DNA from 3 places in the Streptomyces longisporus genome. Region 2 is predicted to be linked to each of the others. Evidence: riboswitches for the same ligand, from Rfam matches in the RefSeq annotation. Region 2 holds a riboswitch; each other region holds the start of a gene.
The links. A riboswitch is a leader RNA that binds a small molecule or an ion and turns the genes downstream of it on or off. The one in region 2 is predicted to bind cobalamin.
Positions count from the first base shown of each region.

Region 1: it holds a riboswitch for cobalamin, as region 2 does, so the genes downstream of both, ABD355_RS29200 (cobalamin biosynthesis protein) here and ABD355_RS02495 (CbtB domain-containing protein) in region 2, are expected to answer to the same signal.
Region 3: it holds a riboswitch for cobalamin, as region 2 does, so the genes downstream of both, ABD355_RS36795 (ribonucleoside-diphosphate reductase subunit alpha) here and ABD355_RS02495 (CbtB domain-containing protein) in region 2, are expected to answer to the same signal.

Region 1 is NZ_BAAASG010000014.1:56,132-66,338, reverse strand. Features, by position in the region: gene ABD355_RS29215 (putative cobaltochelatase) at 1-1,563, opposite strand, end outside; gene cobN (cobaltochelatase subunit CobN) at 1,560-5,213, opposite strand; gene ABD355_RS29205 (cobyric acid synthase) at 5,210-6,721, opposite strand; gene ABD355_RS29200 (cobalamin biosynthesis protein) at 6,718-7,716, opposite strand; cobalamin riboswitch at 7,817-7,958, opposite strand; gene ABD355_RS29195 (hypothetical protein) at 8,110-8,337, opposite strand; gene ABD355_RS29190 (inorganic phosphate transporter) at 8,372-9,622, opposite strand; gene ABD355_RS29185 (lysozyme) at 9,776-10,207, opposite strand, start outside.
Region 2 is NZ_BAAASG010000002.1:199,362-209,568, reverse strand. Features, by position in the region: gene ABD355_RS02515 (chloride channel protein) at 128-1,441, shown strand; gene ABD355_RS02510 (DUF6479 family protein) at 1,523-1,888, opposite strand; gene ABD355_RS02505 (four-helix bundle copper-binding protein) at 1,988-2,362, shown strand; gene ABD355_RS02500 (histidine phosphatase family protein) at 2,366-2,941, opposite strand; cobalamin riboswitch at 3,074-3,202, shown strand; gene ABD355_RS02495 (CbtB domain-containing protein) at 3,238-3,459, shown strand; gene ABD355_RS02490 (CbtA family protein) at 3,485-4,240, shown strand; gene ABD355_RS02485 (acyl-CoA dehydrogenase family protein) at 4,380-5,594, shown strand; gene ABD355_RS02480 (oxygenase MpaB family protein) at 5,664-6,482, shown strand; gene ABD355_RS02475 (serine/threonine-protein kinase) at 6,545-8,785, shown strand; gene ABD355_RS02470 (phytoene desaturase family protein) at 10,009-10,207, shown strand, end outside.
Region 3 is NZ_BAAASG010000023.1:63,130-73,336, forward strand. Features, by position in the region: gene ABD355_RS36770 (carbon starvation CstA family protein) at 1-466, shown strand, start outside; gene ABD355_RS36775 (YbdD/YjiX family protein) at 432-638, shown strand; gene ABD355_RS36780 (DUF3311 domain-containing protein) at 776-1,039, shown strand; gene mctP (monocarboxylate uptake permease MctP) at 1,036-2,673, shown strand; gene ABD355_RS36790 (GNAT family N-acetyltransferase) at 2,748-3,263, shown strand; cobalamin riboswitch at 3,512-3,640, shown strand; gene ABD355_RS36795 (ribonucleoside-diphosphate reductase subunit alpha) at 3,765-6,119, shown strand; gene ABD355_RS36800 (ribonucleotide-diphosphate reductase subunit beta) at 6,119-7,132, shown strand; gene ABD355_RS36805 (nucleotidyltransferase family protein) at 7,176-7,796, shown strand; gene ABD355_RS36810 (S53 family peptidase) at 8,034-10,079, shown strand; gene ABD355_RS36815 (hypothetical protein) at 10,190-10,207, shown strand, end outside.

The DNA.
Region 1 (10,207 bases), on a different contig from region 2:
CTTGTCCCGCCGCTGATACGCGTCCAGCAGCAGCGACAGCACGGCCCCCTTCACGGCACTCATCCGCTGGCGGGCCGCCATCGACCCCGACGCGTCCACCACGAACAGCACGAGGTTCCCCTCGCGGCCCTCCCGGGTCGCCTGCCGCAGATCGTCCCGCCGTACGACCAGCCCCCGCCCGGACCGCCCCCGCGCCCGCTGATGCGGCGCGGCGGCCTGCACGGTGGCCGCCAGGTGCAGCTTGGTGAGCGCCCCCCGGGGCCGTCGGGCCCCGGTCGTCCGCCCGTGCTCCGTCCGCGCCCGCGAGCGCCGCCCGGCGGCCCCCTCACCGATCCCGGGCACGCTCAGCACCTTGGTACGGAAGGGCTCCGAGGCCCGTACGGCGGACTGCTCGGATGCCCCCGAGGCCTGCGGCTGCCCGCCCTCCCCGGCCTCCGGCCGCGCGTCGGTGTCACCGCCCTGAGGGCCGTCCGAGTCCCCGGAGGGCGGCTGCCCGCCACCGCCCGGTCCGCCGCCGTCGGGGTCCGGGTCCGGGTCCGGGTCGGGATCGTCGTCGGAGAACTCCTCCAGCGTCTCGTCGAGCTTGTCCTCGTCGAGCCCCGGCGCATCGAACGGGTTACGGCGCCTGCGGTGCGGCAGCGCAAGCAGTGCCGCCTGCCGTACGTCCTCGGCGAGCACCTCGGTCCGCCCGGCCCAGGCGGCCAGCGCGGTGGCCGTACGCGCCATCACGATGTCGGCCCGCATGCCGTCCACCTCGAAGGCGGCACAGGTCGCCGCGATCTGCCGCAGCGCCCCGTCACCCAGCCGCACCGACGGCAGCAACTCCCGAGCGGCGACGATCCGTTGACGTACAGAAGCCTCCTCGTCCGCCCAACGGGCCGCGAAACCGGCGGGATCGTCGTCGTAGGCGAGCCTGCGCCGTACGACCTCCACCCGCTGGTCCGGCTCCCGGGAGGCGGCGACCTCGACGGTCAGTCCGAACCGGTCGAGCAACTGCGGCCGCAGTTCGCCCTCTTCGGGGTTCATCGTGCCGACGAGCAGGAAGCGCGCGGCATGCCGCACCGAGACGCCCTCGCGCTCGACGTACGACGCACCCATCGCGGCCGCGTCCAGCAGCAGGTCGACGAGATGGTCATGAAGCAGGTTGACCTCGTCGACATAGAGGATCCCCCGGTGTGCGTCCGCGAGCAGACCGGGCTCGAAGGCCTTCACGCCCTCCGCCAGCGCCCGCTCGATGTCGAGCGCGCCGACGAGGCGGTCCTCCGAGGCGCCGACCGGCAACTCGACCATGCGGGAGGGGCGTCGGGTGCCGGGCCCCGGCTCGTGCGGTCCGTCCGGGCAGGACGGGTCCGGTGCCGCGGGGTCGCAGGAGAAACGGCACCCGGGGACGACGGTCACCTCCGGCAGCAGCGCCGAGAGCGCCCGCACGGCGGTCGACTTGGCGGTGCCCTTCTCGCCGCGCACCAGCACACCGCCGACCGCCGGTGACACGGCGTTCAGCAGCAGCGCGAGCCGCAGGTCGTCCTGGCCGACGACGGCCGTAAAGGGGAAGGGGGTGGTCACTGGTCGCCCTCCAAGTCGCCTTCCAGCTCCAGGTACGTGGCGCGCAGCCGCTCCAGGGTCTCCGCGTCCGGCTCGGCCCACAGCCCTCGGTCGGCGGCCTCCAGCAGGCGCTCGGTGATACCGCGCAGCGCCCACGGGTTGGACTGCTTCATGAACTCCCGGTTCTCCGGGGCGAAGACGTACTCGGCGCTGAGCTTCTCGTACATCCAGTCGTCCACGACGCCGGCCGTGGCGTCGTAGCCGAAGAGGTAGTCGACGGTCGCCGCCATCTCGAAGGCGCCCTTGTAGCCGTGCCGCCGCATGGCCGCCATCCAGCGCGGGTTCACGACCCGAGCGCGGAACACGCGGTGGGTCTCCTCGCCCAGCGTCCGCGTCTTCACCTGGTCGGGGGTGGCGGAGTCGCCGACGTACGCCTCGGGGCTCTCGCCCGTCAGGTGCCGCACCATGGCGACCATGCCGCCGTGGTACTGGAAGTAGTCGTCGGCGTCGACGAGGTCGTGCTCGCGGGTGTCGACGTTCTTCGCGGCGACGTTGATCCGCTTGAACGCGGTCTCCATGTCCCCGCGGGCCGCCCGGCCGTCGAGCCCGCGCCCGTACGCGTAACCGCCCCAGACGGCGTACACCTCGGCCAAATCGGCGTCGGAGCGCCAGTTGCGGGCGTCGATCAGCGGCAGCAGCCCGGCACCGTAGGCGCCCGGCTTGGAGCCGAAGATCCGGGCGGTCGCGCGCCGCCGGTCGCCGTGCTGTGCGGTGTCCTCGTCGGCGTGGGCGCGCACGAAGTTCTGCTCGGCGGGCTCGTCCAGCTCGGCGACCTTGCGTACGGCGTCGTCGATCAGCCCGACGACGTGCGGGAACGCGTCCCGGAAGAACCCGGAGATCCGGACGGTGACGTCGATGCGCGGGCGCCCCAGCTCCGCCAGGCCGATCACCTCGAACCCCGTCACCCGGCGCGAGGCGTCGTCCCAGACGGGACGGCAGCCAAGGAGGGCGAGGATCTCGGCGATGTCGTCGCCCTGGGTGCGCATCGCGGACGTGCCCCAGACGGTCAGACCGACGGACTTCGGGTACTCGCCGGTGTCCTGCAGATACCGCTGGACGAGGGAGTCGGCAAGCGACTGGCCGACCTCCCAGCTCAGCCTGGAGGGAATGGCCTTGGGGTCGACGGAGTAGAAGTTCCGGCCGGTCGGCAGGACGTTCACCAGCCCGCGGGTCGGCGAACCGGACGGACCGGCGGGCACGTAACCGCCGTCGAGTGCCTTGAGGATGTGGTCGATCTCGTCCGTCGTACGGGCCAGCCGCGGCACCACCTCGGTGCAGGCGAACTCCAACACGGCGACAGCGTCCGGGAGTTCCGTGCCGAGCACCCCACGTACGAGAGCCGGGGCGAGCGCGACGTCCCAGTCCCGTGCCTCCATGCCCTCGGCGATCCGCCGGCACAGCTGCTCCAGCAGGTCGATGGCGTCGGCGGCGGTACGGGCGGGGCCCTCGACGAGATCGGTCAGCTCGACCGGCACCTTCACCGGAGCGCCGGGCTCGGCGAGCAGCTCCTTCTCGACCAGCCCGAAATGGGCGGCCAGCGAGGCCCTGAGCCCCGGCAGCGCGTTCGCCTGCCCGCCCCACACCTGCGAGGCGCGCAGCACGGCCAGCACGAGGTTCACCCGCGGCTCACCCACCGGCCCGCCGCCCAGGATGTGCAGTCCGTCGCGGATCTGCACGTCCTTGATCTCGCACAGATAGCCGTCGATGTGCATGACGAACTCGTCGAACTCGTCCTCGTCCGGCTGCTCGTCCACATGCAGGTCGTGGTGCAGCTCGGCCGCCTTGACCAGCGTCCAGATCTGCGCACGCACCGCCGGGGCCTTCGTCGGGTCCAGGTCGGAGACGAGCGCGTACTCGTCGAGCAGCTGCTCCAGCTTGGCGAGATCGCCGTAGGTGTCGGCACGGGCCATCGGCGGTACGAGGTGGTCGACGACCGTGGCGTGCCCGCGCCGCTTGGCCTGGGTGCCCTCACCGGGGTCGTTGACGATGAACGGGTAGATCAGCGGCAGCTCACCGAGCACCGCGTCCGGCGCGCATCCGCCGCTGAGCCCGAGTCCCTTGCCGGGCAGCCACTCCATCGTGCCGTGCTTGCCCATGTGGACGATCGCGTCGGCGCCGAAACTGTTCTCCAGCCACCGGTAGGCCGCCATGTAGTGGTGCGAGGGTGGCATGTCGGGGTCGTGGTAGATCGCGATGGGGTTCTCGCCGAAGCCGCGCGGCGGCTGGATCATCACGACGACGTTCCCGAACTGGAGGGAGGCGAGGACGATGTCCTCCCCGTCGACGTACAGGTTGCCCGGCGGCTCGCCCCACGCCTGAAGCATCCCGTCCCTGAGCTCCGGATCGAGCTTGTCGAACCACGCCCGGTAGTCGGCGAGCGGCACCCGCGCGGGCGCGGCGGCCAGCTGCTCCTCGGTCAGCCACTCCACGTCGTGACCGCCGGCCGCGATGAGCCGGTGGATCAACTCGTCGCCGCCGGAGGGGTATTCGGTGAGCGAGTACCCGGCCGCCTTCAGCGCGTCCAGGACCTGCACCGCCGACGCGGGCGTGTCCAGACCGACGGCGTTGCCGACCCGGGAGTGCTTCGTCGGGTACGCGGTGAACACGAGCGCCAGCTTCTTGTCGGCGTTCGCCTTGTGCTTCAACCGCGCATGCCGTACGGCGATCCCGGCGACCCGCGCGGCCCGCTCCGGGTCGGCGACGTACACCGGAACGTCGTCGGGGCCCTGCTCCTTGAAGGAGAACGGGACGGTGACGAGCCGCCCGTCGAACTCGGGGATCGCGACCTGCATCGCCGCGTCCATGGGGGACAGGGCGGCGTCCGACTCGTCCCAGGCCTCACGCGACGACGTCAGGCAAAGGCCCTGCAGGACGGGGACGTCGAGGTCGGCCAGCGCCCCGATGTCCCACGCCTCCTCGTCACCGCCGGCCGACGCCTGCGAGGCATGTGTGCCGCCGGCGGCGAGGACGGTGGCGACCAGGGCGTCGGTCCGGCCGAGGATCTCGTACAGTCCGGCGTCCGCACCGCGCAGCGAACCGCAGTAGACAGGTAGGGCATTGGCGCCTCTGGCCTCGATCGCGTCGCACAGGGTGTCCACGAAGGCGGTGTTGCCGCTCAGCTCATGGGCCCGGTAGAACAGCACGCCGACGGTCGGGCGGCCTTCGACGAACGGGCGCTCGCCGTGGACGCCGTACTCCGGCATCTTCTGCGGCTCGACGAACCCCTCGCCGGTCAGCAGCACGGTGTCGGACAGGAACCGGGCGAGTTCCGTCAGGTTGCCGGGCCCGCCCTCGACGAGATACCTGAGCGCCTCCGCCACCACACCGGCGGGCACGGACGACTCGGCCATCAGCTCGGCGTCGGGGACGGCCTCCCCGCCGAGCAGCACGGTCGGGATCCCGGACGCCCTGAGCGCGGCGAGCCCGTCCTCCCAGGCCCGCTTCCCGCCCAGCAGCCGTACGACGGCGATGTCGGCGCCGTCGAGCAGGCCGGGCAGCTCCTCGGTCACATCCACCCGGGTCGGGTTGCCGATCCGGTAGTCGGCACCGGACGCGGCCCGAGCGGCCAACAGATCCGTGTCGGCGGTCGACAACAACAACACTGTGCTCATGCGGGCGCTCCCGGTGGAATGAAAGGCAGTCCTTGCGGCGCGCCCGACTCGATGAGCCGCCACAGCGCGTCCGTGTCCGCGTGTTGTTCGATCAGGTCGCCGAGCCGGTCGAGCTGCTCCTCGCGCAGCGCGGCGAACGAGGTGTCGGGCGCCGGTACGAAGCGACGGCCCGCGGCGGCCGCCACCTCGCGCAGAAAGGCCCGCCGGAACCCGTCCGACTCCAGCGAACCGTGCCAGTGCGTACCCCAGGTCTGCCCGACGCGGATGCCGTCCAGGAAGGCTTCCCCTCCGGCTATGTCGGCGACCCCATGATGGATCTCGTACCCCTCGACATGCTCGCCGAGGGCTTCCCCCACGGGCCGGGTGAGGGTCTTCTCGCGGGCGAACCGCACCCGCACGGGCAGCACTCCGAGCGCTTCCACATGGCCGCGCCGGCTCTCGACCTCGTCCTCGATGTGCTCGCCGAGGACCTGGAAGCCACCGCAGATGCCGAGGACGGGCCGCTGTTCGGCGGCCCTGCGGACCAGGGCGTCCGCAAGTCCCCGCTCGCGCAGCCACTCCAGGGCCTTCACCGTCCCCCGGGTCCCCGGTACGACGACGAGGTCGGCGTCGGCGAGTTCCTCGGGACGGTCCACGAACCGCACCACGACGCCCGGTTCGGCGGCCAGGGCGTCCACGTCGGTGAAGTTGGACATCAGCGGGATCGCGCACACGGCGACCCGCAGCACGTCCTCGCCGACGGGCGGCGCGACGTTCGACTCCCGCACCGTCCCGCGCAGGGAGACCCGCAGCCCGTCCTCCTCGTCGATGCCGAGACCGTGCTGGAAGGGCAGGACGCCGTACGTTCGCCGTCCGGTGAGCCCGTGCAGCATGTCCAGCCCGGGCTCCAGGAGGCTGACGTCCCCGCGGAACTTGTTGACGAGGAACCCGGCGACCAGCTCCTGGTCCTCGGCCGAGAGCAGGGCGACGGTCCCGAAGAAGGAGGCGAAGACCCCGCCGCGGTCGATGTCACCGACCACGAGCACGGGAAGCCGCGCGTTGCGGGCGATCCCCATGTTCACGATGTCGGTCCGGCGCAGGTTGATCTCGGCGGGAGAACCCGCACCCTCACAGATCACGGCGTCATACGTGCCCCGCAACTCGGCGAGACAGTCGAGCACGGTCCCCAGAAGCTGCTGCTGCCGCCCACCGTGGTACCCGCGCGCACTCAGCTCGCCGACGGGCTTGCCCATCAGCACGACCTGGCTGCTCTGCTCGCCACCGGGCTTGAGCAGCACGGGGTTCATCAGCGCGGTCGGCTCGACCCGGCAGGCCTGAGCCTGCATGGCCTGAGCCCGCCCGATCTCGGCACCCTCGCGCGTCACGAACGAATTCAGGGACATGTTCTGCGCCTTGAAGGGCGCCACCTTGACCCCCTGCCGTACCAGCCAACGACAGATCCCGGCGGTGACGACACTCTTCCCGGCGTCGGAGGTGGTACCGGCGACGAGGAGCCCACCGCCGGTCATGACACACCCCTCGACAACTGCCTGCCGGCAGTGGGAACAGCCCCCACCGCCGGGCGCCGTGCGACCCGGCCCCGCAGCACCGCCCCGGCCGCACTGACCCCCAGCGCCAGCCACCCCACCCGCCGCGACAACCGCACGGCCCGCTCGATGTCCCCGACTTCCACAGCCCGCCCCTCCTCGTTCAGCACAGGCCGATGCTCGACCCGCCCCCCGTAGGACAAGGTCCCCCCGAGCCGCACCCCGAGCGCCCCTGCGAACGACGCCTCCACAGGCCCGGCATTGGGGCTGGGATGCTTGCTGGCGTCAGAACGCCAGGCCCGCACCGCCCCGCGACGGTCACCCCCCGCGACCGTCGCAAGTACGGCGGTCAGACGGGCCCCCGGCCACCCCGCCACATCGTCCAGCCGCGCCGAAGCCCACCCGTACCGCCGGTACTTGGCCGACTTGTGCCCCACCATGGCGTCGAGCGTGTTGACGGCCCGGAACCCGAGCAGCCCCGGCACCCCGCCCACGGCCCCCCACACCAGCGCCCCCACGACGGCATCGGAGGTGTTCTCGGCAACGGACTCCACCACCGCCCGCGCGATCCCGTCGGCGTCCAGGGCCTGCGGATCCCGCCCGCACAGATGCGGCAGCCTGGCCCGCGCGGCCTCGACGTCCCCGGCCTCCAGCGCACGCCCGATGCCACGGGCTTCGCGCGCGAGCGAAGTCCCCCCGACGACGGCCCAGGTGGCGGCGGCGGTCAGGGCGAGGGAGGCGGTACGGGACGGACGTACGGCCCGCTGGGCGACGACACCGAGCGCAAGGGCGCTCCCGGCGCACACGGCGGTGTGCAGTGCGCCCCACCCGCGATGGTCCCGCCACAACACCCGTTCCACGGCGCCCGCGGCCCGCCCGAACACGGCGACCGGATGCCCTCGGCGCGGATCGCCGAGCAGATGGTCACCGAGGAGGCCGGCGGCGGCGCCGTACGCGAAGACGCGATCGGCACGCATCGGCTCAGCCGGCCGTGGGGTCGGGCAGCGACCTGGTCCTGAACCTCAAACGGCAGGCTGGCATGGCGACATGTCCTCACTCAGGGTGTCCACGCCCTGGTTCGACGAGACCGGCGGTGAGAGTTCCTGGCTCCCGGGGCTTACTACCCCGGTGACAGTGGCGGGACCGCGCCGGACTTGCACCGGCTTCCTCTCGCGCCGCCGTAGATGGCTTCGGCAGTCCACCACGCCCCCGAACGGCAGTCAACTTGCCGTTGACCTGCGACGGGGGAGTGTGCTGAGGCCCACACCCGGCGCTCCGAACCGGGCAGGAAAAACCCGTGGGGCGAGGGAGCACGAAAGGGTGCTTCCTCGCCCCACGGGACGGTGCGGAAAGGCGGTCCGGCCGCGGCCTCAGGCCTTGGCCACCACGAGATGGATTCCGTACGCCACGGCCGCCGCGCAGCCCGCGAAGGCCACATATGCGCCGGCCACCGCCAGGGACGCCGAGTTGCCCTGCGCCACGGCCCGCTCGCGGCGTGACAGGCCCATGATGCCGAGGGTGAACAGGGCCACGAGGCCCACCGTGACCGCGAGGCTGACGCCGAAGACGGAGCCCAGGGCTGCCCAGTCGATCTTCATGCTGCTTCTCTTCCTTCGTACCGGGTGGGCGGGCTCAGACGGCCGCGGCCGGCGGCGTCGCCGGGTCGGGGACGGCGGCCACGGGGGCCGGGGCGGGGATCGTGGCCGTCAGGTCCTCGGTCACCGTGCCCGTGGGAGGCGGGGTCACGGCGGCGATGGCCGTGGTCACCACGCCGGGCGGCTCCTCGCTCTCGTTGACGTTCGACGCGTCGACGACCTCGCGCCGGGAGATCTTCCAGATGGCCGCACTGGCGACGACCAGGAAGACGGCGACGACGGCGGTGCCCCAGTCGCCGAGATCCGTCACGGACTCCGCGCCCGCGCCGACCAGCGCCGCGGCCGGCAGCGTCAGACACCAGGCCACGAGCATGCGGGTCGCCGTCGACCAGCGGACCACACCGCCCTTGCGGCCGAGGCCCGCACCCATCACCGAACCGGAGACGACGTGGGTGGTGGAGAGGGAGAACCCGAGGTGCGAGGAGGCGAGGATCGCCGTGGCCGCGCTGGTCTGGGCGGCGAAGCCCTGCTGCGGCTCGAGTTCGGTCAGGCCCTTGCCCATGGTGCGGATGATGCGCCAGCCGCCGATGTAGGTCCCGAGCGCGATGGCGAGGCCCGCGGAGAGGATCACCCAGGTGGGAGGGTTGGAGCCGGGGGCGATGGAGCCGCCCGCGATCAGCGCGAGGGTGATGATGCCCATCGTCTTCTGTGCGTCGTTCGTGCCGTGGGCCAGGGACACCAGGCCCGCCGAGGCGATCTGGCCGGCGCGGTAGCCCTTGCGGGTGGCATCGCCGTCGGCGTTCTTGCCGATGCCGTAGGAGAACCGGGTGGCGAGCATCGCCGCCACGCCGGCGACCACGGGGGCCGCGACCGCCGGGAGCAGCACCTTGGTGACGAGCACGTCACCGTGGACGGCGCCGATGCCGGCGGAGGCGACGGTGGCGCCGATCAGCCCGCCCATCAGGGCGTGTGAGGAACTGGAGGGAAGCCCGACGAGCCAGGTCAGCAGGTTCCAGAGGATCGCGCCGACCAGCGCCGCGAAGATGACCTCGGGACGTATGCCGGTCTCGTCGACGAGACCCTTGGAGATCGTGTTGGCGACCTCCACGGAGAGGAAGGCACCCGCAAGGTTCAGCACGGCGGACATGGCCACCGCGACCTTGGGCTTGAGCGCGCCGGTCGAGATGGTGGTGGCCATCGCGTTGGCGGTGTCGTGGAAACCGTTCGTGAAATCAAACGCGAGTGCGGTTACCACCACAATCGCGAGGATCAGCGAGAAGTTTTCCATTTACCCAGGCAATCGTTCGAAGTCAACGGTCGGTTGACCGTAGGCAACCTGGGTGAACGGAAGATGAACTGAGAGCGGCTGCACGATGTCCGGATGAGGGGGTCGCCGCTCCGCCCTGTCCCGGCGACCCCCCGGTCCCGCGGTGCCCCTTGGTCAGTAGCCCCGGGCGAACTTCCTCAGCTGGGTCTGTGACCCGTTGAAGAGATTCTGGTCACCCGGCAGACCGCCGCTGTTGTCGTACTGCCAGAAGGTCCAGAACGACCAGCCGGCCGGCAGGGAACCGGAGGTCCCGGACTCGTGACGGGCTATCCACAGTGCGTGGTCGGAGGCGAACGCGCTGCTTCCGCCGGTACAGGTGTTCCACCAGTGGGTGGTCGTGTAGATCACCGGGTGGCGGCCGGTGAGCCGCTTCACCTCGCCGCTGAAAGACTTGATCCAACCGACCATGCCCGCCTTGCTCAGGCCGTAGCACCCGTGCGTGGCGCTGTACGGGTTGTATTCGATGTCGAGGGCCGGCGGAAGCGTCCAGCCGTCCGGCCGCCAGCTGCCGCCGTGGTGCACGAAGTACGCCGCCTGTGCCCTGCC
Region 2 (10,207 bases):
TGCCCAGTTATGGGGTGAATTGCCTCTCGCGTCTCGACCTCAGGAGGACCCTATCGCCGCGACGAGTTCGGCAGCGGCCGTGTCCGCGCCGGGGAATCAGCCCCCTGAGGCCGACCAACTGCAGAGGATGCTGCGCCGCCCCGAGTACCGCAGGGCGCTGGTGTTCTGCGGGCTGATCGGTCTTCCGGTGGCGCTCCTCGCGTTCTGGTTCCTCGTGGCGCTCCACCAGCTGGAGCAGCTGATCTGGACCGACTGGCCCAAGGACCTGGGCTGGAAGCAGGCGCCCTGGTGGTGGGCGCTGCCCTTGATGGCGGTGGCCGGGCTGACCGTGGGTCTGGTGGTCGCCCGGCTTCCTGGGCGGGGCGGGCACATCCCGGCGGGCGGTCTGCACGCCGGCGGGATCACCGAGAAAGCGCTGCCGGGTGTCCTCGTGGCCGCGCTCGTCGGACTGCCACTCGGGGTCGTACTGGGTCCCGAGGCGCCGCTGATCGCCCTGGGCGGCGGTCTGGCGCTGCTCTTCGCGAGTCTGGTCCGGGCGCCCCGGACCGAGGCGAGCACGGCGTTGCTCGGCGCGGCCGGGGCCGCGGCGGCCATCTCGGCGCTCTTCGGGAACCCGGTGGTGGGGGCCGTGCTCCTGATGGAAGTGGCCGGGATGGGCGGGCCGCAGCTGTTCGCGGTGATGCTGCCGGCCCTGCTGGCCAGCGGAGTCGGGGACCTGATCTTCACCGGGTTCGTGCACTGGACCGGCCTGGAGACCGGGAGCCTGGACATCGGGCTGCCCAGTCCGCCACCGCTCGACTGGGCGGACGTCCTGTGGGTCCTGCTGATCGCGCCGGCCCTCGCCTTCCTCATCCACTGGGTCTTCGTGGGCGGGAGGTTCGTGGCCGGCTTCGTGACGACCCGGACTGTGCGGAACACCACCCTGTGCGCGCTGGGAGCGGCGGCATGCATCACTCTCTACGCCATCTCCACCGGCCGTTCGCCGGCCGAGGCCGCCCTGTCCGGGGAGTCCGTCCTGTCCGTCCTGGCGCAGCACCCGCACGCCTGGCCGGTGGGCGCCCTGGTCGCGGTGCTGGTGTTCAAAGCCCTCGCGTACGCCTTCTGCCTGGGCAGCCTGCGCGGCGGACCCGTCTTCCCCGCCCTGTTCCTGGGCGGGGCGGCCGGTGTCCTGCTGTCGCCGCTGCCCGGTCTGGGGCTGGTGCCGGCGATGGCGGTCGGGATGGCGGCGTCGGTGACCGCGGCCCTGCGGGTGCCCGTGAGCAGCGTGGTCCTGGTCGTGCTCCTGCTGGGCAACGTGGACACGGCGGCGCTGGTGGTGCTGGCCGCCGTGGTGTCCTTCGTGGTGGTTCAGCTGCTGCCGCAAGGGCCCGGTATCCCCGCGTTCGGCGAGCCGCCCACCGGTCGAGCGTCTCGCACAGGGCGTCGCGGCCACCCTGAGTGAAGACGGGTGAAGGCCTGCGGAAAGTCGCCCGGGAACGGTAGGCGCTCCTCGTTCCCGGTGCCCGTTCGGACGTGGTGACCGTCAGCGGGTGCCCGGGCCGCCGCTGCCGAAGGCTCCGCTGTTGCCCTCGCTCCAGCGCTTGCGCTTTTGCGACGCACTGGTCCTGCTCGGCGTATTGCCGTGACCGGGCAGCTCGTGCGGGGTCAGCCGGTGCTCGCTGCGGGGGATCTCGGCGGGTTCGCGGTTCTCCCGTACCTCGCGCACCGGGCCGTCGTCCGGCAGCTGCGGCTGATCCTCCGGGCGTGGCGGAGCGGGTTCGCGGCGACGGATGCGGGCGCCCAGGAAGAAGGCACCGATCAGCAGGGCCACGACCGCCACCCCCACGACGACCAAGCCGATTCCGAGTGCGCCGCGGCCTGCGGCGATGTCCATCCATGAGGTGCTCATGGGCTCGCGGGTACCCATGGGACCCGGCGCCAACCGAACCGACCCGGCCGGACCTCGGTACCCGTGTTTGAGGCGACAGGCGAAGGCAACCCGCCAGGTGTGACTTCTTCGACGACCCAGCAGGAGCTCTTCCGGTTCCTGGAGGACCGCTTCGCCTGCGCGCAGGCGTGCACCGAGTGCGCACGCGCGTGTGCTCTGCGCGCGAGCCTCGTGGACCCGGACGGCACGGAGGAGCAGGAACAGGTACGACGCAAGGGCATCATGTGCGCGGAGGTGTGCGACGCGACCTGCCGTGTGCTGTCCGAGCAGAACCGATTGGACGAGTCCGCCATCCGCATCCAGGTGGAGTGGTGCCGCACCGTGTGCCTGGAGTGTGCGCATGCCTTCGACCGGCTGCCGGGTGCCGAGGACGGCGCGAAGGCCTGCCGGCAGTGCGCCGAGGCGTGCACGGAATTCCTCGCCACGCTGAACTGACGATCACAGCGGGGCGCCGACCGGCTGCCCGAGGCGCACGTTCCAGCGCCCGGACCTGCCGCTGAGTTCGATCGCCGTCAGCGGCGGGACGTCGGCGCGCCAGAACGCCGAATCCGGCGCCCCGAGCGCCCGGACCACGGCGGCCCGTACGGCCTCGGGCTCGACCACCGCGAGGGTGCGGCCCTGTGTCTGCGCGACCGTCTCCAGCCAGTCCGCCACCCGGTCGCACAGCGCCGCCACCGACTCCCCGCCGTGCGGTGCGGCCCCGGGGTCCGACAGCCAGCGGGCCAGCGCCTCCGGCTCCCGTTCGCTCACCTCCGTCAGCGTCGCACCGCGCCAGCGGCCCGCGTCCAGTGCCGTCAACTCCGGCGCCTCCACGGCGTCGAGGCCGAGAGCGACGGCCGTCTCGCGGCAGCGCACGGTGGGGGAGACCCAGACCCGTTCCGCCGCCGGCAGCGTGCCTGCGGCTGCCTTTGCCTGCCGCAGTCCCGAGGCGTCCAGCGGGCACCCGTCGTCGAAGCGGGCCTCCCTGAGGGCCGCGGTGATCGCAGGTGAGATCAAGATCACTCGGCTCGTCAAATGTCCACTCCCGCGCTCGGCATCGCTTCGAAATCCTTGAACTGACCATGATCCGGCGGCGAAAACGGCTCACCAGGGGCGCTCACGGCCGTCCCGTGCGCCCTTGGCCCCACCTCCGCTTCGCGGTACCTTCTCGTGGATATTGACGACGGCACAGCGGAAGCCGGTGGAATTCCGGCACGGTCGCGCCACTGTATGCCGGGCACGCACCCTGGGTGTGTGCCGGGCGAGTCAGACCCGCCCCGTCGTCGCGTGCACCACCGAGACGGGACGCGAGTTCCCCAGGAGGGCCTGCCATGGCGCAGTCTGTCGCTCAGCCGACCATCACCCCCACCGCCGTACCGGCAAAGCTGCCGATCGGCGCGATCGTCCCCTGGGCGGTCTTCTTCGGCATCCTGATGCTGGTTCTGCTCTACTTCGTCGGCGCCGAGCAGGGCGCCACCTCCGTGATGAGCGGGGACAACGTCCACGAGTGGGTGCACGACGCCCGCCACCTGCTCGGCTTCCCCTGCCACTGAGGGCGGCGAGAGAGCACGGCCGCCCATGAACTCGGCAACCGTCCGCAACCTCCTGGTGCGCGGCATGCTCGCGGGACTCGCCGCGGGCCTGCTCGCCCTCGTCGTCGCCTACTTCCTCGGTGAACCGCGCGTGGACGCGGCCATCGCCTACGAGCAGGCGCACTCCCACGAGCACGGCGTCGAAGCCGTCAGCCGCACGATGCAGTCCACCGCGGGCCTGTCCACCGGTGTTCTGGTCTACGGCGTCGCGTTCGGCGGCATCGCCGCCCTCGCGTACTGCTTCGCGCTCGGCCGCATCGGCCGCTTCGGGCCGCGCGCGAGCGCGCTGCTCCTGGCGGCCGCCGGGCTGATCGCCGTGTACGTCGTGCCGTTCCTGAAGTACCCGGCCAACCCGCCGTCCGTCGGCGACCCCGACACCATCGGCAAACGCACCACGCTGTACTTCCTGATGGTGGTGCTGAGCGTGCTGCTGGCCGTCGCCGCCGTCATCCTGGGCAGGCGCCTCGCGCCCCGCCTGGGCAACTGGAACGCGACCCTCGCCGCAGGGGCGTTCCTGGTCCTCACCATCGGGCTCGCGTACGCGTTCCTGCCGTCCTTCAACGAGGTCCCCAGGGACTTCTCCGCCACCCTGCTCTGGCAGTTCCGACTGGCGGCCCTGGCCGTCCAGTTGACCCTGTGGGCCTCCTTCGGGCTGGTCTTCGGGGTGCTGGCGGAGCGGGTGCTCGTCCCGAGGCCGGTGCGGGCGAACGGCGCCGCCCAGCCAACTCCCGTTGCCCACTGACCGGTTCCACCAGGTCACTCGGCAAAGGGCCCCCGGTCGTCGACCGGGGGCCCTTTCCCTGTCCCTCGCCATTCCCAATTTCTGGAACACGTTCTACGGTGTGCGCCGTCAGGACCGGCCTGCGAAGCCTGGAGGCGCCGTGCACCTCGAATACACGCCCGAGCAGCAGCGGCTGCGCACTGAACTGCGCTCGTACTTCGCCGAGTTGGTGCCGGACAACGCCTACGCCCGGCATGGCGACCCGGCCGCCCAGAAACGTTTCTACCGCGAGACCATCCGGCGCCTGGGCGCCGACGGCTGGCTCGGCGTGGGCTGGCCGAAGGAGTACGGCGGGCGCGGGCTGACCGCGATGGAGCAGTTCATCTTCTTCGACGAGGCCGCGCAGGCCGGTGTACCGCTGCCGCTGATGGCGCTGAACACCGTCGGCCCTACGATCATGCAGTTCGGCACGGACGAGCAGAAGGAGTACTTCCTGCCCAAGATCCTCGCCGGCGAGATCGACTTCGCGATCGGCTACAGCGAGCCCGACGCGGGGACGGACCTCGCGTCCCTGAAGACGCGCGCCGTACGGGACGATGGGGGCACCTCCCGCTCGAGTGAATTCGAGAGCGGGGGAGAGTACGTCGTCAACGGGCAGAAGATCTGGACCACCAACGGCGACACCGCGGACTGGGTGTGGCTGGCGACCCGCACCGACCCCGATGCCCCGCCCCACAAGGGCATCACCATGCTCCTCGTCCCCACCACCGACCCCGGCTACTCCTGCACCGTCATCAACACCCTCGCCTCGCACGACACCACGGCGAGCTACTACGAGAACATCCGCGTCCCCGTCTCCCGCCGCGTCGGCGCCGAGAACCAGGGCTGGCGGCTGATCACCAACCAGCTCAACCACGAGCGCGTCACCCTCGCCGCCCACGGCACCATGGCCATCCGCGCCCTGCAGGACGTGCAGCGCTGGGCCACGGAGACCAAACTCGCCGACGGCCGCCGCGTCATCGACCTGCCCTGGGTGCGCCGCCGCCTCGCCCAGACCCACACCAGACTCGACGCGATGAAGCTGCTCAACTGGCGGATGGTGCACGCCGTCCAGAACGGCACCCTCACCCCGCAGGACGCCTCCGCGGTCAAGGTCTACGGCTCCGAGGCGCGCCGGGACGCCTACGCCTGGCTGATGGAGATCGTCGGCGCGGCGGGCGCGCTGAAGGAGGGCTCCGCGGGTGCGGTCCTGCACGGCGAACTGGAGCGCGGCTACCGCTCCGCCGTGATCTTCACCTTCGGCGGCGGCAACAACGAGATCCAGCGGGAGATCATCTCGTGGATCGGTCTGGGGATGCCCAGGGTCCGGCGTTAGCCTGCAGAGGTGACGGACATCCAGGCAGGCGACCCCGGGCTCTTCGGACCGTCCTCGGTGACCTGGCAGATGCACGGCGACCCGATGATGTGGGTCGCCGGAGTCCGCGCGCTCTACCTCCAGGCGCTGCACCCGCGGGCCGTACGAGGCGTCATGCAGAACTCCACTGCGTTTAATCGTCAAAAGAGTGGCCGCAACGACGCGTGGGGCCGGCTGATGCGCACCGCCAACTTCGTCGGCACCATCACCTACGGCACCACCGAGGCCGCCGAACGGGCCGGCGCCCGCGTCCGGAAGATCCACACCATGCTGTCGGCGACCGACCCGGACACGGGGGAGCGGTACGGCGTCGACGAACCCGAGCTGCTGCTGTGGGTGCACTGCGCCGAGATCGACTCCTATCTGCAGGTCGCGCGCCGCTCCGGCTTCCCGCTCACCGACGCGCAGGCCGACCGCTACATCGGCGAACAGCGCGCCGGCGCCCGCCTGGTGGGCCTCGACCCCGACGTCGTACCGGCCAACCAGGAGGAGATGGCCGCCTACTTCGAGAAGGTACGGCCCGAACTCGCTGTCGGACCAGAAGCACGCGAAGTGGACGACTTCCTGCTACGCCCGCCGACGCACCCCCTGCTCGTCCCCGCGCGCGAGGTGTTGTGGCGGCGCGTGGCCCGACTGGCGTACGCCGCCCTGCCGCCGTACGCCCACGAGCTGTACGGCAGACCCGCCCCGAAACCCGACACCGTCACCCTCCAACTGCGTGCCACAGGCAACCTGCTTCGCTGCATTCCCGCACGTCTGCGCTGGCAACTCCCGCCCAAACACATCCTGCGTGCCATGTCACGGCTCGGCCCCGGCTCCCGCCCGGCACCGTACAAACTCGGACGATAGCTCGCCATACTGGACGAGCCAGGGGTGGGCGGGACGAAAAGTAACGGGGGCGATCGCAGCAGATGGGGGACAGCAGGCTGATCCAGGGCCGGTACCGGCTGCTCGACCTGATCGGGCGGGGCGGCATGGGCGAGGTGTGGCGATCGCGCGACGAGTCGCTCGGCCGGCATGTCGCCGTGAAGTGCCTCAAGCCCCTCGGCCCGCACCACGACCAGTCCTTCACCCGGGTCCTCAGGGAACGCTTTCGCCGCGAGGCCCGCGTGGCCGCCGCCCTCCAGCACCGCGGGATCACCGTCGTGCACGACTTCGGGGAGTACGACGGCATCCTCTACCTGGTGATGGAACTCCTGGAGGGCCGCAACCTCTCCCAGCTCCTGGAGGACAACAAGCACCACCCGCTGCCGGTCGGCGACGTCGTCGAGATCGCCGACCAGGTCGCCTCCGCCCTCGCCTACACCCACCAGCAGGGCATCGTGCACCGCGACCTGAAACCCGCCAACATCATGCGGCTGGCGGACGGCACGGTGAAGATCTGCGACTTCGGCATCGCCCGCCTCGGCCACGACATCGGCTTCACCTCGCGGCTCACCGGCACCGGCATCGCCATGGGCACCCCGCACTACATGTCGCCCGAGCAGATCGGCGGCTCGGAGGTCGACCAGCGCAGCGACCTGTACTCGCTGGGCTGTGTCCTGTACGAGATCGCCACCGGGGTCCCGCCGTTCGACCTCGACGACGCCTGGGCGATCCTCGTCGGCCACCGCGACACCCCACCCCGGCCGCCGCGCAGTCGGCGGGCCGAGCTCCCCGAATACCTGGAGAAGATCATCCTGGACCTGCTGGCCAAGCTCCCCGAGCAACGCCCGCACGACGCACGGGAGCTGGGCCGCCGTATCACCGCGGGCCGCACGACACCGGCGTACGTACCGACCGTCGTGACCCCGCAGCCGGTGCTCCGACCGCCGGAGCAGGTCCCCTCCCGCGAGCCCCGGCTGCCCTCCTGGACGCGCGGCATGACCACCGGCCACAAGGCGACCGGCGCCGGCCTCGGCGCCACGCCTCCGGACGCCGGAGCGGGCCTCACCGGTGAATGGATTGCCCGGCCCGCGGGCGGACGGGGCGAGGGCCCCGCCCCCGACCGGCCCCCCGCGCCCTCCGCGCAGGTCCTCACCGCCCTCGCCGGACGGCACAACGCCGGGCTCAGCCTGGGACGCCTCGGCCGCTGGGCGGAGGCCGGCGAGGTGCACCGCGCGGTCGCCGCCGAACGCGCCCACCTCCTCGGCCCCGACCACCCCGACACCCTCGCCAGCCGCTACGAGGTCGCCTTCACGCTCAGCCGCACCGGCCGCGCCGCCGACGCCCTGCAGGAGTACAAGTTCGTGGCCGCCGCGCGAACCCGCGCGCTCGGCGCCGACCACCCCGACACGCTCGCCGCCCGTCAGGAAATGGCGTACGTGCTGGGCCAGTTGGGGCGTCACTTCGACGCTCACCAGGTGTACACCGCCGTGCTCGCCGCACGGGAGCGCGGCATGGGCCCCGACCACCCCGACACCCTGCGCTGCCGCCACAACCTCGCCTTCAACCTCAGCAGACTCGGCCGCCTGGAGGACTCCTACCGCATGGCCTGCGAGGTGGCCGCCGCCCGCGCCCGCGTGCTGGGGCCCCAGCACCCCGACACCCTCGTCACCCGCTACGAAGTCGCCTACGCGCTCGGCCAGTTGGACCGCTGGCCGGAGGCCCTGCAGACCTACCGCGAGGTCGCCGAGGCCCGCGCCCAGGCCCTCGGCCCCGACCACGCCGACACCCTCGCCGCCCGCTACGAGGTCGGCATCAGCCTCGGCCGCCTGGGCCGCAGCGCGGAGGCGCTCACCCTCTACCGCGACCTGATCGACGACCGCACCCGCGTCCAGGGCCCCACCCACCCCGAGACCCTGCGGGCCCGGCACGGCCTCGGCGTCAACCTCGGCCGCCTGGGCCGCTGGGAGGAGGCCCTCGCCGAGTCCCGCGACGTCTGCGCCATCCGCGAACGCGTCCTCGGCCCCGACCACCCCGACACCCTGGTCAGCCGCCGCGAGGTCGCCGTCGGCCTCGGCTGGCTGGGCCGCTGGTCCGACGCCCTCACCGAATACCGCCGCGTGGCCGCCGCCCGCGAACGCGTCCTCGGCCCAGACCACCCCGACACCCTCGCCAGCCGCAACGACGAGGCCCACTGCCTGGAACAACTCGGCCGCGCCGCCGAAGCCGTCGAGCTGTACCGCCGAGTGGCGGTACTGCGCCAGCAGCGGGCGCCGGGCGGGCGCTGACGGGGGCCCGATCTTCGGGGCTGGTTGTCGATGGGCGGCTGGGCTTCCGTGGTCCTGGGCCGGCCGGGCCGCGGGTCGAGCACCGTGGTGTGGCTGCCGCTCGCGGACATGTCCGGGGCCCCGGCTGGCCCGCACGCTGGCGGGCCGCGACGACGTGGCCCGATTGCCCGGAGCAGCTTGGCCGTGGTGCGGAGGCCGTCGAGGTGTACCGCCGAGTGGCGGTACTGCGCCAGCAGCGGGCGTCGGGCGGGCGCTGACGGGGCCCCGATCTTCGGGGCTGGTTGTCGATGGGCGGCTGGGCTTCCGTGGTCCTGGGCCGGCCGGGCCGCGGGTCGAGCACCGTGGTGTGGCTGCCGCCCGCGGACATGGCCGGGGCCCCGGCCGGCCCGCACGCTGGCGGGCCGCGACGACGTGGCCCGATTGCCTGGAGCAGCTTGGCCGTGGTGCGGAGGCCGTCGAGGTGTACCGCCGAGTGGCGGTACTGCGCCAGCAGCGGGCGTCGGGCGGGCGCTGACGGGGGCCCCGATCTTCGGGGCTGGTTGTCGATGGGCGGCTGGGCTGCCGTGGTCCTGGGCCGGCCGGGCCGCGGGTCGAGCACCGTGGTGTGGCTGCCGCTCGCGGACATGGCCGGGGCATCGGCCGGCCCGCACGCTGGCGGGCCGCGACGACGTGGCCCGATTGCCTGGCAGCCCGGCCGTGGTGCGCAGGCCGTCGAGGTGTACCGCCGGGTGGCGGTAGTGCGCCGGCAGAAAGTGTCCGGCGGACGCTGACGGGGTCGCTGGGTGGGCCGTGCACCGTGGTGTGGCTGCCGCCTGCGGATATGGCCGGGGCCCCGGCCGCCCCCGCACGCCAGCCGGTCGCAGCGACGTGGCCCGTGGCCTGGCAGCTTGGCCGCGGTGCGGAGGCCGTCGAGCTGTGCCGGGCGGGTGGCGGTACTGCGTCGGCAGCGGGCGTCGGGCGGACGCTGGCGCGCCTCGGGACCTTCGCGGCCTTGGTCGGCCGGGCCGCGGGTCGAGCACCGTGGCGTGGCTGCCGCCCGCGGACATGCCCCGGGCCCGACCACCCCGACACCCTCGCCAGCCGGAACGACGAGGCCCGCTGCCTGGAACAGCCGGCGCCGAAGCCGTCGAGCGGTACCGCGCCGGCGGCGCGCGTCCGGCGGGCGCCGACCCCGTCGCCGTACACCTCTGGCCGCTGACGATCATCGCGTGTTACCAAGAACCATGGCTGCACACGAGGGACACCGGACATACGACGCTGTGATCGTCGGCGGGGGCCACAACGGCCTGGTCGCCGCCGCCTACCTGGCCCGGGCCGGACGGTCCGTACTGGTTCTGGAGCGGCTGGGCCACACCGGAGGCGCCGCCGTCTCCACCCGCCCCTTCGCCGGCGTCGACGCACGGCTGTCGCGCTACTCCTACC
Region 3 (10,207 bases), on a different contig from region 2:
CGTCTGCACGACCCTGCTGGTGAAGTCGGGGCGCCTGAAGTGGGCCTGGATCACCGGCGTTCCGCTGGCCTGGGACGCCACCGTGACCTTGACGGCGAGCTACCAGAAGGTGTTCTCCGGCGACCCCAAGGTCGGCTTCTTCAAGCAGCGGTCCGTGTTCCAGGACGCGATCGACGCCGGGAAGGTGCTGCCGCCCGCCAAGAACATGGACGACATGCACACCGTGGTCACCAACTCCACGGTGGACGGCGTCCTTTCGGCGGTCCTGGCCGTCCTGATCGTCGTGGTGATCGCGGACGCCCTGCGGGTCTGCGTCCGGCACATCCGCCGGCCGGCGCTCTCCTCGCTGAGCGAGTCGCCGTACGTCGAGTCCAGGATCACCGCCCCGGCCGGGCTGGTCCCGACCCGTCAGGAGAAGGAGGAGGAGCGCCGTGCGGTCGTCGGTACTGCTGCGCCGGGCGATTAGGGGGGTGCGCTGGTATGTGCGGGAGCTGACGGACGAGTCGGCGTACGACCGTTATGTCGCGCATCTGCGCAAGACGCATCCGGGCGCACAGGTACCGTCCCGGCGTGAGTTCGAGCGGATGCGGACGGAGCGTCAGGAGGAGGACCCGCGCCAGGGATTCCGCTGCTGCTGACAGCGATGTCGGGCTTTCACGGAATCGACATACCGATATGCGGACGAGGTCTTCCGCTCTCGCGACACCGTGACCTAGATTGCCTGCGCATTACACAGGTGATCAGTACAGGTGATCAGTGAGGGGACGGAGCCGGTATGTCAGATGTGTCCGAGGCGAGACCACCGGTGGTGACACCGGTCCGCGTGGTCATCGCCCTCTGTCTCGTGGCGCCCTTCGTGGCGATGCTCTGGGTCGGCTCCTACGCCAAGACGGACCCGGCGCTCGGCGGCATCCCGTTCTTCTACTGGTACCAGATGCTGTGGGTGCTGATCTCCACGGCGCTGACCATGACGGCGTACAAACTGTGGCAGCGTGACCAGCGCGCCCGCGCCGCGCACAAGGGCGGTGCGTCGGAATGAACCACGGCGTGAACGGCGTCGCGCTCGGCGTCTTCATCTTCTTCTTCCTGGCCGTCACGGTCATGGGCTTCCTGGCCGCGCGCTGGCGCAAGGCCGAGAACGAGCAGAGCCTCGACGAATGGGGCCTGGGCGGACGGTCGTTCGGCACCTGGATCACCTGGTTCCTGCTCGGCGGTGACCTGTACACGGCGTACACGTTCGTCGCCGTGCCCGCGGCGATCTACGCGGCGGGCGCGGCCGGATTCTTCGCCGTGCCGTACACGATCCTGGTCTATCCGCTGATCTTCACGTTCCTGCCCCGCCTGTGGTCGGTCTCGCACCGGCACGGGTACGTGACCACGTCGGACTTCGTGCGCGGCCGCTTCGGCTCGAAGGGGCTGTCGCTGGCGGTGGCCGTGACCGGCATCCTGGCGACGATGCCCTACATCGCGCTGCAGCTGGTGGGCATCCAGGCGGTCCTCGACGTCATGGGGGTCGGCGGCAGCGCGAGCTCCAACTGGTTCGTGAAGGACCTGCCGTTGCTGATCGCCTTCGGTGTGCTGGCGGCGTACACGTACTCGTCGGGTCTGCGCGCGCCCGCGCTGATCGCGTTCGTCAAGGACGCACTGATCTACATCGTCATCGCCGTCGCGATCATCTACATTCCGATCAGGCTGGGCGGGTTCGACCACATCTTCGCCAAGGCGGGCGAGGCCTTCAGCGCGACCAACCCGACGACGGGGAAGCCGCGCGGGGCGCTGGTTCCGGCCGAGGCGAACCAGTGGACCTACGCCACGCTGGCGTTGGGCTCCGCGCTCGCGCTGTTCATGTACCCGCACTCGATCACCGCGACGCTGTCCTCGAAGAGCCGTGACGTGATCCGCCGCAACACCACGATCCTGCCGCTGTACTCGCTGATGCTGGGCCTGCTCGCGCTGCTCGGCTTCATGGCGATCGCGGCGGGGGTGAAGGTCACCAACGGTCAGCTGGCGATCCCGCAGCTGTTCGAGGACATGTTCCCGAGCTGGTTCGCGGGCGTGGCCTTCGCCGCCATCGGCATCGGCGCCCTCGTCCCGGCGGCGATCATGTCGATCGCGGCCGCGAACCTCTTCACCCGCAACATCTACAAGGACTTCATCAAGCCGGACGCGACGGCGGAGCAGGAGACCAAGGTCTCCAAGCTGGTCTCGCTGCTGGTGAAGGTGGGCGCGCTGGTCTTCGTCCTGACGATGGACAAGACGGTTGCGATCAACTTCCAACTGCTGGGCGGCATCTGGATCCTGCAGACCTTCCCGGCCCTGGTCGGCGGCCTGTTCACGCGCTGGTTCCACCGCTGGGCGCTGCTCGCCGGCTGGGCGGTCGGCATGGTCTACGGCACCCTCGCCGCGTACGGCGTCGCCTCCCCGACCAACCCGGGCCAGAAGCACTTCGGCGGCTCCAACGCGAGCATCCCGGGCCTCGGCGAGATGGGCTACATCGGCCTCACGGCGTTCGTCCTGAACGTGCTGGTGACGGTGGTCCTGACCTTCGTGCTGAAGGCCCTGAAGGCCCCGGAGGGCGTCGACGAGACGAAGCCGGACGACTACACGGCCGACGCGGGCGACCCGGGCGTCCAGGTGGAACTGCCGCCGGCGACCGCGGGCGCGTCCCACTAGCGGTTACGGCGATGAGCGGGCCGTCGGAGAAATCCGGCGGCCCGTTGTCGTACCCGTCCGGCAGACTCGGGACCATGGACATCGTGATCAGGCAGGCGCAACCCGGTGAGTACGAGGCCCTCGGCGAGATCACCGCCCAGGCCTATCTCCAGGACGGCCTGCTCTCCTTCGGCGAAAGCGACTGGTACCTCGCCGAGTTGAGGGACGTCGCCAAGCGGGCGGCGGCGGCCGAGGTGCTGGTGGCCGACCTGGGCGGCCGGCCGATCGGCGGCGTCACCTACGTCCCGTCCGGCGGCCCCATGGCGGATCTGGCCGGCCCGGGAGAGGCCGAGATACGCATGCTGGCCGTCGACCCGGCAGCCCGCGGCCGAGGCGCCGGAGAGGCCCTCGTGCGCGCCTGTGTCGACCGGGCAAGAGCCGCGGAGCGCACCGGCGTCGTCCTGTGCACCCAGCCGGTCATGCACGCCGCCCATCGCATCTACGAGCGCGCCGGATTCGTCCGCGCCCCCGAGCGTGACTGGAACCCCATCCCTGGAGTCGACTTCACGCTGATCGCCTATGAGTTGACGCTGTCGACTGCACAGCGCTGAAGCGGTAGCGGGGCAGGGGCCGTTGACTGGGCCCCGCGTCCCCACAACCGCCCCCTCCGGCCGAAAGACGATCGGCTTCTCCACGGCCCTGCCGCACACGAGTGGCATCCGCGTGTTCGCGCCGGCCTCCCGACGGCCGACAACGGCCCAATGCGGAGGACCGCCGGGTCGATCCTGATGAAAGAACACGCTCCGAAGTCGCTGCGACACAACATCTGGGGGTGCAACCGAAACCCGGCACAAGATGTATGCTCATGCTCGCTGTCGCCGCAGGGGAATCCGGTGTGAGTCCGGAACTGTCCCGCAACGGTGTACCCATACGTGTTCGCGCACATATGGGCGTCAGTCCGAGGACCTGCCGACGGTGTGCCCGGCCCATCCGGCCCGGGTGCTTCGACGTCCGGGCCTCGTGGAGTGGGCCGGTGGACGCGACGCCGTGTGCGCTCGTGACTGCCCCCTGCCCTCCGCAAGGCCCCCGTGCCGAGCGAGGGAGAGCCTCACGTGACCATCGCGCCAGCAGACCCGGTTTCAGCCAGCGCCGCAGTGGCCGACGACGGCCTGGGAGCCGCGCTGCTGCGGACCCTGACCGAGCTGACCGCCGACCTCCCCGACGCCGACCCCGGCCGGGTCGCCGCCGCGTCGCTGCGCGGCCGGTCCGCCCGTGCGGACGAGACGGAGCTGCGCGAACTGGCCACGGAGGCGGCCGCCGGCCTCATCTCCGAGGACCCCGCGTACAGCAGGCTGGCGGCCAGGCTGCTGACGATCGGCATCGCCGCGGAGGCCGCCTCGCAGGGCGTCACGTCGTTCACGGAATCCGTCGCCGTGGGCCACCGGGAGGGGCTGATCGCCGACCGCACCGCCGAGTTCGTACGGGTCCACGCGCACCGCCTCGACGCGCTGATCGCCCCGGAGGCCGACGACCGCTTCGGCTACTTCGGACTGCGCACGCTCCACAGCCGCTACCTGCTCCGGCACCCCCTCACCCGCAAGGTCATCGAGACACCGCAGCACTTCATGCTGCGCGTCGCCGCAGGCCTCGCGGAGGACGACACCGTCCGCGCCCTGGACGAAGTCGCCGCGCTCTACGGCCTGATGAGCCGCCTCGAATACCTCCCCTCCTCCCCCACCCTCTTCAACTCCGGCACCCGGCACCCCCAGATGTCGTCCTGCTACCTCCTCGACTCCCCGCTCGACGAGCTGGACTCCATCTACGACCGCTACCACCAGGTCGCCCGCCTCTCGAAGCACGCCGGCGGCATCGGCCTGTCGTACAGCCGCATCCGCGCCCGCGGCTCCCTCATCCGCGGCACCAACGGCCACTCCAACGGCATCGTCCCGTTCCTGAAGACCCTCGACGCCTCGGTCGCCGCCGTGAACCAGGGCGGCCGCCGCAAGGGCGCGGCCGCCGTCTACCTGGAGACCTGGCACTCCGACATCGAGGAGTTCCTTGAGCTGCGCGACAACACCGGTGAGGACGCCCGGCGTACGCACAACCTGAACCTCGCGCACTGGGTCCCGGACGAGTTCATGCGCCGCGTGAACGCCGACGGGCAGTGGTCCCTGTTCTCCCCGGCGGACGTGCCGGAGCTGGTGGACCTGTGGGGCGAGGAGTTCGACGCCGCGTACCGCAGGGCGGAGGAGGCGGGGCTGGCGAAGAAGACCATCCCGGCCCGTGACCTCTACGGCCGCATGATGCGCACCCTCGCCCAGACCGGCAACGGCTGGATGACCTTCAAGGACGCCGCCAACCGCACCGCCAACCAGACGGCCGAGCCGGGCCATGTCGTCCACTCCTCCAACCTCTGCACGGAGATCCTGGAGGTCACGGACGACGGCGAGACCGCGGTCTGCAACCTGGGTTCGGTCAACCTCGGTGCGTTCGTGACCGGTGGGGACATCGACTGGGAGCGGCTGGACGAGACGGTCCGCACGGCCGTGACCTTCCTGGACCGCGTGGTCGACATCAACTTCTACCCCACCGAGCAGGCAGGCCGCTCGAACGCCCGCTGGCGCCCCGTGGGCCTGGGCGCGATGGGCCTCCAGGACGTCTTCTTCAAGCTGCGCCTGCCCTTCGACTCGCCCGAGGCGGGGGCCCTGTCCACCCGGATCGCCGAGCGCATCATGCTCGCCGCGTACGAGGCGTCCGCCGACCTCGCCGAGCGGAGCGGCCCGCTGCCGGCCTGGGAGAAGACCCGCACGGCCCGCGGCGTCCTGCACCCCGACCACTACGACACCGAGCTCACCTGGCCGGAGCGCTGGGCGGCCCTGAGGGAGCGCATCGCGACCGTCGGCATGCGCAACTCGCTCCTCCTCGCGATCGCCCCCACCGCCACCATCGCGTCGATCGCGGGCGTGTACGAGTGCATCGAGCCGCAGGTCTCCAACCTCTTCAAGCGCGAGACCCTCTCCGGCGAGTTCCTCCAGGTCAACTCCTATCTGGTGAAGGACCTCAAGGAGCTCGGCGTCTGGGACGCCCGCACCCGCGAGGCCCTGCGCGAGGCGAACGGCTCCGTGCAGGACCTCGCCTGGATCCCGGCGGACGTACGCGCCCTGTACCGCACGGCGTGGGAGATCCCGCAGCGCGGCCTGATCGACATGGCGGCGGCCCGCACGCCGTTCCTGGACCAGTCCCAGTCCCTGAACCTGTTCCTGGAGACGCCGACCATCGGCAAGCTCTCCTCGATGTACGCGTACGCCTGGAAACAGGGCCTGAAGACCACGTACTACCTGCGCTCCCGCCCGGCGACCCGTATCGCCCGCGCCGCCCGGGCCACCGTCCCCGTCCAGCAGGCGGCCGACCCCGAGGCCGTCGCCTGCTCCCTGGAAAACCCCGAGTCCTGCGAGGCCTGCCAGTGATGACCACCCGTAACGCCAATCTCCTCGACCCGGGCTTCGAGCTGACCCTGCGCCCCATGCGCTACCCGGACTTCTACGAGCGCTACCGGGACGCCATCAAGAACACCTGGACCGTGGAGGAGGTCGACCTCCACTCGGACGTCGCCGACCTCGCGAAGCTCACGCCCGCCGAGCAGCACCTGATCGGCCGCCTGGTCGCCTTCTTCGCGACGGGTGACTCGATCGTGGCGAACAACCTGGTCCTGACCCTGTACAAGCACATCAACTCCCCCGAGGCACGGCTCTATCTGAGCCGCCAGCTGTTCGAGGAGGCCGTGCACGTCCAGTTCTATCTCACCCTCCTGGACACCTACCTCCCCGACCCGGAGGACCGCGCCGCCGCCTTCGCGGCCGTCGAGAACATCCCCTCCATCCGCGAGAAGGCCCAGTTCTGCTTCAAGTGGATGGACTCGGTGGACAATCTCGACCGCCTGGAGTCCAAGGCCGACCGCCGCCGCTTCCTGCTCAACCTGATCTGCTTCGCCGCCTGCATCGAGGGCCTGTTCTTCTACGGGGCCTTCGCATACGTCTACTGGTTCCGCAGCCGGGGCCTGCTGCACGGCCTGGCCACGGGCACCAACTGGGTGTTCCGCGACGAGACGATGCACATGTCCTTCGCGTTCGACGTGGTGGACACCGTCCGCAAGGAGGAACCGGAGCTCTTCGACGACCGGCTCGAACAGCAGGTGACGGACATGCTGCGGGAAGCCGTCGAGGCCGAGCTGCAGTTCGGGCGCGACCTGTGCGGGGACGGCCTGCCCGGCATGAACACCGAGTCGATGCGCCAGTACCTGGAGTGCGTCGCCGACCAACGCCTCACCCGCCTCGGCTTCGCCCCGGTCTACGGCTCCGAGAACCCGTTCTCCTTCATGGAGCTGCAGGGCGTCCAGGAACTGACCAACTTCTTCGAACGCCGCCCTTCGGCATACCAGGTGGCGGTGGAGGGGACGGTGGACCTCGACGAGGACTTCTGACGGCTCCCGGCTGCGGCAGGCCCGCCTGTGGTAAGCCAGGAGGGTGATCGGCCGTCTCCCTCTCGATGACCAACTCGATTCCCTGCGCGCGGTGTTGTCCCGCAACAGCATCCTGACCGAGGTGCTGGAGCGGGCCGCGACGATGGCGCTGCCCGGCTGGTATCTCACCGCCGGGTGCCTCTTCCAGACCGTCTGGAACGTCGTCACCGACCGGCCCCCCACCGCCGGCATCAAGGACTACGACGTCTTCTACTTCGACGCCGAAGATCTGTCCTGGGAGGCCGAGGACGCCGTGATCAAGGCCGGCCGGGAGGTCTTCGCGGATCTCCCGGCCGAGGTCGAGATCCGCAACGAGGCACGCGTGCACCTCTGGTACCAGGACAGGTTCGGGGTGCCGTGCCCGCCGTACGAGTCGAGCGAGGCGGCGATCGACAGCTTCGCCGCCACGACCTGCTGCCTGGGTGTACGGCTGGAGGCCGGCGGCCGGTGGCGGGTCTACGCACCGCACGGGCTCTCCGACGTCTTCCATCTCGTCGTACGGCCCAACCCCGTCCTCGCACCACGGTCCGTATACGAAACCAAGTCGGCACGCTGGCTGACGCAGTGGCCGGAGCTGACCGTGCTGGACTGGCCCCGCCCGGACTCGTCCATGGAGCGTCCATAGGGCCTCCATCGGACGGCCATGGACCTCCCACGGAGCGGCAAAGTTCTTTCGGCCCATCTGTTCCGGGCTCCCCGCCTCCGGCTACTTTCTGGCCGTCCTGCCATGTACACACAACGCCGGCACAGGACGTTCGAAGTGTCATGCCCATGACGGCATCGCGCCCCGCCGCCGCTACGCGCGTCACAGGCCTGCCACCAGCGTCGAGAACCCCACTCCAACGACGGAGGCAGTACCCCCATGCGTGAGAAGCCCAGACGGAGCCTGCGAAGACTCCTGGCCACCGCCATACCCGCCCTCGCTCTCGGCCTCGCCGGCCTCGTGGCCGCACCGGCGCACGCGGCACCCGTGGCCACGCACACCACCCGGGCCGCCCAGAACGCCAAGGCCCTCACCTCCCCCGAGCGGCAGACGTTCCACTCGACCGGCAAGGCCGGCCAGAAGGTGCCGACCACGCACCTGTGTGCCACCGCCGCCCCGGGTCACGCGTCCTGCTTCGCCCAGCGCCGTACCGACATCAAGCAGCGGCTGGCCTCCGCGGTCGCCGCCGCCGCGCCCTCCGGCCTCTCCCCGGCCAACCTCCACAGCGCCTACAACCTGCCCTCGACGGGCGGCTCCGGCCTGACGGTTGCCGTGGTGGACGCCTACAACGACCCCAACGCCGAGTCGGACCTGGCCACTTACCGCTCGACGTACGGTCTGTCCTCCTGCACCAAGGCCAACGGCTGCTTCAAGCAGGTCAGCCAGACCGGCTCCACCACCTCGCTGCCCACCAACGACACCGGCTGGGCGGGTGAGGAGGCGCTGGACATCGACATGGTCAGCGCGGTCTGCCCGAACTGCAACATCATCCTGGTCGAGGCGAACTCCGCGAACGACACCGACCTCGGCATCGCCGAGAACGAGGCCGTCTCGCTCGGCGCCAAGTTCGTCTCCAACAGCTGGGGCGGCTCCGAGTCCTCGACCCAGACCAGCGAGGACACCTCGTACTTCAAGCACCCGGGTGTCGCGATCACCGTCTCCGCCGGTGACTCCGCCTACGGCGCCGAGTACCCGGCGACCTCGCAGTACGTGACGGCGGTCGGCGGTACGGCCCTGTCCACGTCCTCCAACTCCCGCGGCTGGACCGAGTCGGTGTGGCACACCAGCTCCACCGAGGGCACCGGCTCCGGCTGCTCCGCCTACGACCCGAAGCCGAGCTGGCAGACCGACAGCGGCTGCAGCAAGCGCATGGAGGCCGACGTCTCCGCGGTCGCCGACCCGGCCACCGGAGTGGCGGTCTACGACACCTACGGCGGCTCCGGCTGGGCGGTCTACGGCGGCACCAGCGCCTCGTCGCCGATCATCGCAGGCGTCTACGCCCTGGCCGGTACCCCCGGCTCCGGCGACTACCCGGCGAAGTACCCCTACAGCCACACCGGCAACCTGTACGACGTGACCAGCGGCAGCAACGGCTCCTGCTCCACGGCGTACTTCTGCACCGCCGAGACCGGCTACGACGGCCCGACCGGCTGGGGCACCCCGAACGGCACCACCGCCTTCACCTCGGGCAGCACCTCCGGCAACACGGTGACCGTCACCAACCCGGGCAGCCAGTCGACGACGACCGGCAGCTCGGTCAGCCTGCAGATCAGCGCGAGCGACAGCGCGGGCGCGACGCTCACCTACAGCGCGAGCGGCCTTCCGACCGGGCTGTCCATCAGCAGCTCCAGCGGCCTGATCTCCGGTACGGCGTCCACCGCCGGCACCTACCAGGTCACCGTCACGGCCAAGGACTCCACCGGCGCCTCCGGCTCGACCTCCTTCAGCTGGACGGTCGGTTCCGGCGGCGGCACCTGCACCTCCGCTCAGCTCCTCGGCAACCCCGGCTTCGAGTCGGGCAACACCACTTGGACCGCGTCCAGCGGAGTCATCACCAACTCCACCAGCGAGTCGGCGCACGGCGGTTCGTACTACGCCTGGCTGGACGGCTACGGCTCCTCGCACACCGACACGCTCTCCCAGTCGGTGACCGTGCCGAGCGGCTGCAAGGCGACCTTCACCTTCTACCTGCACATCGACACCGCGGAGACCGGCTCCACCGCGTACGACAAGCTGACGGTCAGCGCCGGTTCGACCACCCTGGCGACGTACTCGAACCTCAACGCCGCCTCCGGCTACGCCCAGAAGTCCTTCGACCTGAGCTCCTACGCGGGCTCGACCGTCACCCTGAAGTTCAGCGGTGTCGAGGACTCCTCGCTCCAGACCAGCTTCGTCGTCGACGACACCGCCGTCACGACCAGCTGATCCCGTTCGATCCTGGGTGACCCAAAGCCCCGGCCGCGATCTTCGCGGCCGGGGCTTTGGTGTGGATCCGGACGTCGGGGTCACACGTCACAGAGGTGAGGAGGCCCCCCATGCGTCGAACGATCCGC